One region of the Streptomyces sp. NPDC033845 genome, then DNA from elsewhere that is predicted to be linked to it. Evidence: riboswitches for the same ligand, from Rfam matches in the RefSeq annotation. Region 1 holds a riboswitch; the other holds the start of a gene.

What was found. A riboswitch is a leader RNA that binds a small molecule or an ion and turns the genes downstream of it on or off. The one in region 1 is predicted to bind cobalamin.
Positions count from the first base shown of each region.
Region 2: linked by a shared signal. The riboswitch ahead of ACZ50K_RS07485 (energy-coupling factor ABC transporter permease) and the one ahead of ACZ50K_RS14980 (CoA-acylating methylmalonate-semialdehyde dehydrogenase) in region 1 are both predicted to bind cobalamin.

Region 1 covers NZ_JBVIRI010000006.1:53,206-56,890, reverse strand. Annotated here, with positions in the region: gene ACZ50K_RS14985 (acyl-CoA dehydrogenase family protein) at 1-443, opposite strand, end outside; gene ACZ50K_RS14980 (CoA-acylating methylmalonate-semialdehyde dehydrogenase) at 449-1,948, opposite strand; cobalamin riboswitch at 2,142-2,312, opposite strand; gene ACZ50K_RS14975 (ABC transporter substrate-binding protein) at 2,418-3,338, shown strand; gene ACZ50K_RS14970 (short-chain fatty acyl-CoA regulator family protein) at 3,346-3,685, opposite strand, start outside.
Region 2 covers NZ_JBVIRI010000003.1:94,210-97,894, forward strand. Annotated here, with positions in the region: gene ACZ50K_RS07470 (AMIN-like domain-containing (lipo)protein) at 1-207, shown strand, start outside; gene ACZ50K_RS07475 (Scr1 family TA system antitoxin-like transcriptional regulator) at 240-497, shown strand; gene ACZ50K_RS07480 (DJ-1/PfpI family protein) at 499-1,068, opposite strand; cobalamin riboswitch at 1,143-1,336, shown strand; gene ACZ50K_RS07485 (energy-coupling factor ABC transporter permease) at 1,367-2,056, shown strand; gene ACZ50K_RS07490 (energy-coupling factor ABC transporter substrate-binding protein) at 2,056-2,391, shown strand; gene cbiQ (cobalt ECF transporter T component CbiQ) at 2,396-3,157, shown strand; gene ACZ50K_RS07500 (energy-coupling factor ABC transporter ATP-binding protein) at 3,148-3,685, shown strand, end outside.

The DNA of each region.
Region 1 (3,685 bases):
ACGTAGTGGTCGCCCTGGCGTTCGGCCCGGGTGCGCAGCGCGGCGGCGTCGGAGCCGGCTCCGGGTTCGGTGAGGCAGTAGCTGCCCAGGGTCTCGGCCGAGCAGAGGCCGGGGAGCCAGCGGGCGCGCTGTGCGGGGTCGCCGTAGCGGTCGATCATCCAGGCGACCATGTTGTGGATGGAGAGGTAGGCGGCGATGGAGGGGCAGCCGGTGGCGAGGGTCTCGAAGACGAGGACGCCGTCGCTGCGGGAGAGGCCCGAACCGCCGTGTTCCTCGCGGACGTAGACCCCGCCGAGGCCGAGCGCGGCGGCCCGGCGGAGCACGTCGACGGGGAAGTGCTTGGTCTGGTCCCAGAGGACCGCGTGGGGGGCCAGCTGCTCCTGGGCGAAGTCGAGGGTGACCTCGGCCAGGGCCAGTTGGTCCTCGGTGAGGGTGGTGGTCACTTCGGTCACCCCATCGTGGGGATGGTGAAGCTCGCGCCCTCCTTGACCCCGGAGGGCCAGCGCGAGGTGACGGTCTTGGTGCGGGTGTGGAAGCGGATGGAGTCGGGGCCGTGCTGGTTGAGGTCGCCGAAGCCCGACCGCTTCCAGCCTCCGAAGGTGTGGTAGGCGACGGGGACGGGGATGGGCACGTTGACGCCGACCATGCCGGCGCCCACCCGGCGGGTGAACTCGCGGGCGGTGTCCCCGTCGCGGGTGAAGATGGCCACGCCGTTGCCGTAGGGGTGCTCGGTGGGCAGGCGCAGCGCTTCCTCGAAGTCGGCGGCGCGGACCACGGACAGGACGGGGCCGAAGATCTCCTCGCGGTAGATGCGCATCTGCGGGGAGACGCGGTCGAAGAGGGTGGCGCCGGCGAAGTAGCCGTTCTCGTGGCCTTCGAGGGTGAATCCGCGGCCGTCGACGACGAGTTCGGCCCCTTCGCCCGCGCCGATGTCCACGTAGCGGCGGACCCGGTCGAGGGCGTCCCGGCTGACCAGGGGGCCGAAGTCTGCCTCGGGGTCGTCGGAGCGGCCGATCCTGAGGGTGGCGATGCGCTCCTTGAGGGCGGCGACGAGCCGGTCGGCCGTCTCCTCGCCCACGGGTACGGCGACGGCGATGGCCATGCAGCGCTCGCCGGCCGAGCCGTAGCCTGCGCCGATGAGGGCGTCGACGGCCTGGTCGAGGTCGGCGTCCGGCATCACGATCATGTGGTTCTTGGCGCCGCCGAAGCACTGGGCGCGTTTGCCGTGGGCGGCGGCGGTGGCGTAGATGTGCGCGGCGATCGGGGTCGAGCCGACGAACCCGAGGGCCTGGACCCGCGGGTCCTCCAGGAGGGTGTCGACGGATTCCTTGCCACCGTTGACGACATTGAGGACGCCGGGCGGGAGGCCGGCCTCCAGGAACAGTTCGGCGAGGCGCAGCGGTACGGAGGGATCGCGTTCGGAGGGTTTGAGGACGAACGCGTTTCCGCAGGCCAGGGCGGGTGCGGCCTGCCAGAGGGGGATCATGGCGGGGAAGTTGAAGGGGGTGATGCCGGCGACGACGCCGAGCGGGACCCGCAGTGAGTGCACGTCGATGCCGGTGCCCGCGTTGTCGGTGAACTCCCCCTTGAGGAGGTGCGGAATGCCGGCGGCGAACTCGACGACTTCCAGGCCTCGTTGGAGGTCCCCGTGGGCGTCGGCGACAGTCTTCCCGTGCTCGGAGGAGAGCAGTCGGGCCAGGTCCTCCCGCTCTCCCTCGACGAGTTGGAGGAAGCGGAGCAGGACCCGGGCCCGCCGCTGCGGGTTCCACTGGCCCCATTCCGCCTGCGCCTCCTGGGCGTTGGCGATGGCGGCTTCGGTGTCGGCCCGTCCTGCCAGGGGGACGCGGGCCTGGACGGTACCGGTGTTCGGGTCGTACACGTCGGCGTAGAGCCCGGAGGTGCCGGGGGTGTGCTTTCCGCCGATGAAGTGGGTGAGTTCACGGACCATGGGTGCCTGCTCTCGTCAGGTGGGATCCGGGGATGGCACGGCGAGCCGGCGGACGGCACCCGGATGGGGGTGCGCCGCTGCGGAAGGCCGTGGGAACTACGAGCGCACGGAAGTGGTGGGGGTGCGCTCCGCCGGATCACCAGGGTCGTGGGTACAAACCGGTGCCATGCGTGTCTGCTCCATCCTCGTGGACAACACGGAACAATCCGCGGCCGGTATCCTGACTCCCGGATCCCCGCGTGCCGCCCGCCTTCCCGACAGACCTCGTCAGTGGCGTGTGGATGGCAGCACACTCCCCGGTCACAGTGGCGGGACCGTGCCGGTTTCTCACCGGCTTCCCTGCACCGCGGACCTTGTGCCACGAACATATAGTTGGACGTCCTAGTAAGTCCAGGGCCTCCGGCCACGTGCCTGCCTCGGGACATGCCGCGCGTCCGCCCTCGCGCCATGCCGCGCCTACCCTCAAGGGATGCGCATCGTCTCGCTGCTCCCGGCGGCCACGGACCTCGTGGCGGACCTCGGACTCGCCCGTGACCTGGTCGGACGCACCCACGAATGCGACTGGCCACCCGCCGAGGTCGCCTCCGTCCCCGTCATCACCCGCGCCGGGTTCGACCCGGACGAACTCAGCAGCCGGGAGATCTCCGAGGCGGTCGGCGGGGCCGCCCACTCCGGGTCCTCCCTCTACACCCTGGACACGGAGGCCCTCGCCGCGCTCGCGCCGGACGTGCTGCTCACCCAGGACCTGTGCGAGGTCTGCGCGGTGTCCTACCGGGCCGTCTCCCGGGCCGTGCGGGTCATGGACACCGGACCCCGGGTGCTGAGCCTGGAACCGAAGACCCTGGACGACGTACTGGACTGCCTGGTCACCGTGGGGGACCTGCTCGGGGTGCGGGAGCGGGCCGAGCGGCGGCGCACCGAACTGCGGGGGCGGCTGGACGAGGTCCGCCGGCTCACCGCCGGCCGGGACCGGCCGCGGGTGGTCGCCGTGGAATGGCTGGACCCGCTGTGGCCGGCCGGCCACTGGGTCCCGGAGCAGATCGCCGCCGCGGGCGGCGAGGCCCTCCTGGCCGCGCCCGGCGAACACACCAGGCCCATGACCTGGGATGCGGTGCGGGCCGCACGCCCGGACGTGGTCCTCGTCCTGCCGTGCGGCTTCCCGCCCGGGCGGACCCTGTCGGAGATCGGGCTCCTGACCGGGCTGCCGGGCTGGGCGGAGCTGCCCGCCGTACGGGCCGGGGAGGTGTGGGTCCTGGACGGTCCCGCGTACTTCAACCGGCCGGGCCCGCGCGTGGTCCGCGGCGCCGAGGTCCTCGCCCACGTCCTGCACGGCGTACGGGCCGGGGACCCGGTGACCGGGGCGGAGGCGCGGCGACTGGGCCGGGTCTGAGTCCTCGTCAGACCCGGTCGGGGGCCACGGGGTAGGGGATGAAGGTGCTGCTGTTCTCGTCGACGGCCAGGGTCCGGCCGAGTGGCGGGACGGCGCGCTGGGGGCAGTCGAGGCGTTCGCAGAGCCGGCAGCCCATGCCGATGGGGGTGGCCGCCGCCGTGTTGTCCAGGTCGAGGCCGTCGGAGTAGACCAGCCGGGAGGCGTGCCGGATCTCGCAGCCGAGGCCGATGGCGAAGGTCTTGCCGGGCTCGCCCCAGCCGCCCCGGTGCCGGGTCACGGCCCGGGCCGTCCACAGGTACCGCTGGCCGTCGGGCATGGCGGCGACCTGGACGTGGATGCGCCCGGGG
Region 2 (3,685 bases), on a different contig from region 1:
CACAACGACGCCGGCCAGTCCGTCTACAAGGGACCCAAGCTCAAGAAGCTCCAGCTGCCCAAGCTGAAGGGCATCGCCCTGACCGGCGACTACGAGGGCTACGTGACCTTCGGCGCCGCCTTCACCACCAGGCCCGAGTACACGTCGTTCACCCTGCACTCCCCCGAACGCTTCGTCCTGGACATCAAGCACCCGAACACCTGCTGAACCGTGGCCAGCGCCGCGACGATGCGCATGCCGTGGCCGTGCTCCAGGAGATGGGCCGGCCGGATCTCGGGCTGCCGCTGGTACACGTGGTGATGGACGAGAGCGCCATCCGTCGGCCGATGGGCGGTGCGGACGCCATGGACCGCCAGTTGGCGCACCTGGCGGCCATGGCCGCACGTCCTGAGGTGACCATCCAGATCGCCCCGTTCACCCTGGCCGCGCTCGTCTTCCCGGACGCCGCCTTCGCCGCCTTCGTCGCCTTCGTCGCGGGCGCCAAGGCCGCGCGCTGACCTAGCCGCCGAGCGGAGCCTTGGCGCGGAGGACGGTGAGGAACTCCCGCATCCAGGCCGAGTGGTCGGGCCAGGCGCGGGACGAGACCAGGGTGCCGTCGACCACGGCCTCGGAGTCCTCGAAGGCGGCCCCGGCCCCCTTCATATCGGGCTCCAGGGCCGGGTAGGCGGTCACCCGGCGGCCGTCCAGGCCCCCGGCGGCCGCGGTGATCAGCGGGCCGTGGCAGATCTGCGCCAGCGGCTTGTCCGCCCCGGTGAAGGCGGCGACGATCCGCCGCACCTCCGGGTCGTTGCGCAGGTACTCGGGGGCCCGGCCGCCGGGGATCACCAGGGCGGCGTACTGCCCGGGGTCCACATCGGCGAAGGCCACGTCGGCCGGCCAGGTGTAGCCGGGCTTCTCCGTGTAGGTGTCGAAGCCCTCCTCGAAGTCGTGGACGACGAAGCGGAGCTTCTTCACGGAGGGTGCCGCGATGTGCACCTCGTACCCTTCCTCGCGCAACCGCTGGTAGGGGTAGAGGACTTCGAGCGACTCCGCCGCATCGCCGGTGACGATGAGGATCTTCGCTGCCATGGGCTGCTCCCGGTCGGCTGCTGGGGGGGTTCGGGCGAAGTCGACCCTGCCCGCGAGGGCCGCGGACAAACCGACTAGGGTCGGCTGGCCTTGGTGTTCGGGAAACCGGTGGGAAACCGGTGCGGCCCTCGCCACTGTGATCGGGAAGTCCGGCTCCACTCCTGCGGGAAGCCACTGGGCGGCCGCGGGGGACCGTGAGCCGCCCGGGAAGGCGGAGTCAGGGCGGCAACCCGTGAGCCAGGAGACCGGCCGGGGCGCGTTGTCCATCCACGAGGTGTTGGAGAGGTCTCCCCCACTCATGCATATAGCCGAGGGCTTCCTGCCCCCCTTGCACGCGGTCGCCTGGGGCGCCGCGTCCGCTCCGTTCGTCGTCCACGGCGTTCGCGCGCTGACCCGTGAGGTCAAGGCGAACCCGGAGAGCACCCTGCTGCTCGGGGCGTCCGGAGCGTTCACTTTCGTCCTGTCCGCCCTGAAGATCCCTTCGGTGACGGGCAGTTGCTCGCATCCCACCGGGACCGGGCTGGGCGCGATCCTGTTCCGGCCGCCGATCATGGCGGTGCTGGGCACGATCACCCTGCTCTTCCAGGCGCTGCTGCTGGCCCACGGCGGACTGACCACCCTGGGCGCCAACGTCTTCTCCATGGCCATTGCCGGACCGTGGGCGGGCTACGCCGTCTACCGGCTGCTGCGCAGGACCGACGCCCCGCTGATGGTGTCGGTGCTCTTCGGCGCCTTCTTCGCCGATCTGGTCACCTACTGCGTGACCAGCGTGCAGCTGGCGATGGCCTTCCCGGACCCGGGAAGCGGCTTCGCCGGGGCGCTCGCCAAGTTCGGCGGGATCTTCGCGGTCACCCAGATCCCCCTCGCGGTCAGCGAGGGCCTGCTGACCGTGCTGGTGATGCGGCTGCTGATGCAGTCCAGCAAGTCCGACCTGGTCCGGTTGGGCGTGGCCCGGATCACCGGGTCCAAGACGGAGGCGGCGGTCTGATGTCGAAGAACGCGAAGATCAACACGCTGCTGCTGCTCCTGGTGGCGGCGCTGGCCGTGCTCCCGCTCGCGCTGGGAATGGGCGACCACAAGGAGGAGCCGTTCGCCGGGGCGGACGCCCAGGCGGAGGCGGCGATCACCGAGCTGAAGCCGGACTACGAGCCCTGGTTCTCGCCGCTGTACGAACCGCCGTCCGGGGAGGTCGAGTCGGCGCTGTTCGCCTTGCAGGCGGCGCTCGGCGCGGGGGTGCTCGCGTACTACTTCGGTGTGCGCAAGGGCCGCCGCCAGGCCGCGGCGGCGGCAGCGGCGGCCCCGGCGGACCGCGCGGAGGCCTGAGTCCGTGCTGCCGATCGACGCGGCGGCGCACCGCAGCCGCTGGCGGCACCGCCATCCGGCGGAGAAGGCCCTGCTGGGGCTGGGGCTGACGGTCACCGCCGTGTGCCTGCCGCCCTGGCCCGGCGGGCCGCTGGTGGCCGCGGCCACCCTGGCGGTCCTGCTGGGTCCCGCCGGGGTGCCCGGCCGACAGCTGTGGCGGGCCTTCCGGATCCCGCTGGGTTTCTGTGTGACCGGGGCGCTGCCGCTGCTGTTCGCGGTGGGCGGCCCCGCCGGCTGGGTCGGGCTCGCCCCGGACGGGCCCCGGCACGCGGTGGAGCTGCTGCTGCGGACCTCGGCGGCCTCGCTCGGAGTGCTGCTGTTCGCGTTCACCACCCCGGTCTCGGACGTGCTGCCGCGTCTGGTGCGGGCCGGGGTGCCGGCGCCGGTGGTGGACGTGGCCCTGGTGATGTACCGGATCGGTTTCCTGCTGCTGGACTCGGTGGCGCGGATCCGGCAGGCGCAGGCGGCCCGGCTGGGGCACACCGGCCGGGCCGCGGCCTGGCGTTCGCTGGCCGGGCTGGCCGCGACCGCCTTCGTCCGGGCCTTCGACCGGGCGGGCCGGCTCCAGGCCGGGCTGGCCGGGCGCGGCTACGACGGCACCCTGCGGGTGCTGGTGCCCGAGGCCCGGGTGTCCTGGCGGTTCCTGGCCGCGTCGGCGGGGCTGCTGACGGCGGTGGTGGTGCCGGCCCTGGTGCTCGGCCCGTATCTGGAAGGGATGTGGCCGTGAGGCCGTTGGTGGAACTGTCGGGCGCGGGCTACGCGTACGAGGACGGGCCGCGGGTGCTGTCCGGGGTGGACTTCGGTATCGCCGAGGGCCGTTCGCTGGCCCTGCTGGGCCGCAACGGCAGCGGCAAGACCACGCTGATGCGGCTGCTGAGCGGCGGTCTGCGGCCGGACGCCGGTGAGCTCCGGCTGGACGGGGTCCCGGTCCGCCACGACCGGGCGGGGCTGACCCGGCTGCGGAGCGCGGTGCAGCTGGTGGTGCAGGATCCGGACGACCAGCTGTTCGCCGCCTCGGTGGAGCAGGACGTGTCCTTCGGCCCGCTGAACCTGGGGCTGCCGGACGCGGAGGTCCGGGCGCGGGTGGACGAGGCGCTGGCCGCCCTGGACATCACCGCGCTCCGGGACCGGCCGACCCATCTGCTGTCGTACGGGCAGCGGAAGCGGGCGGCGATCGCCGGGGCGGTGGCCATGCGGCCCCGGGTGCTGATCCTGGACGAGCCCACGGCCGGGCTGGACCCGGACGGGCAGGAGC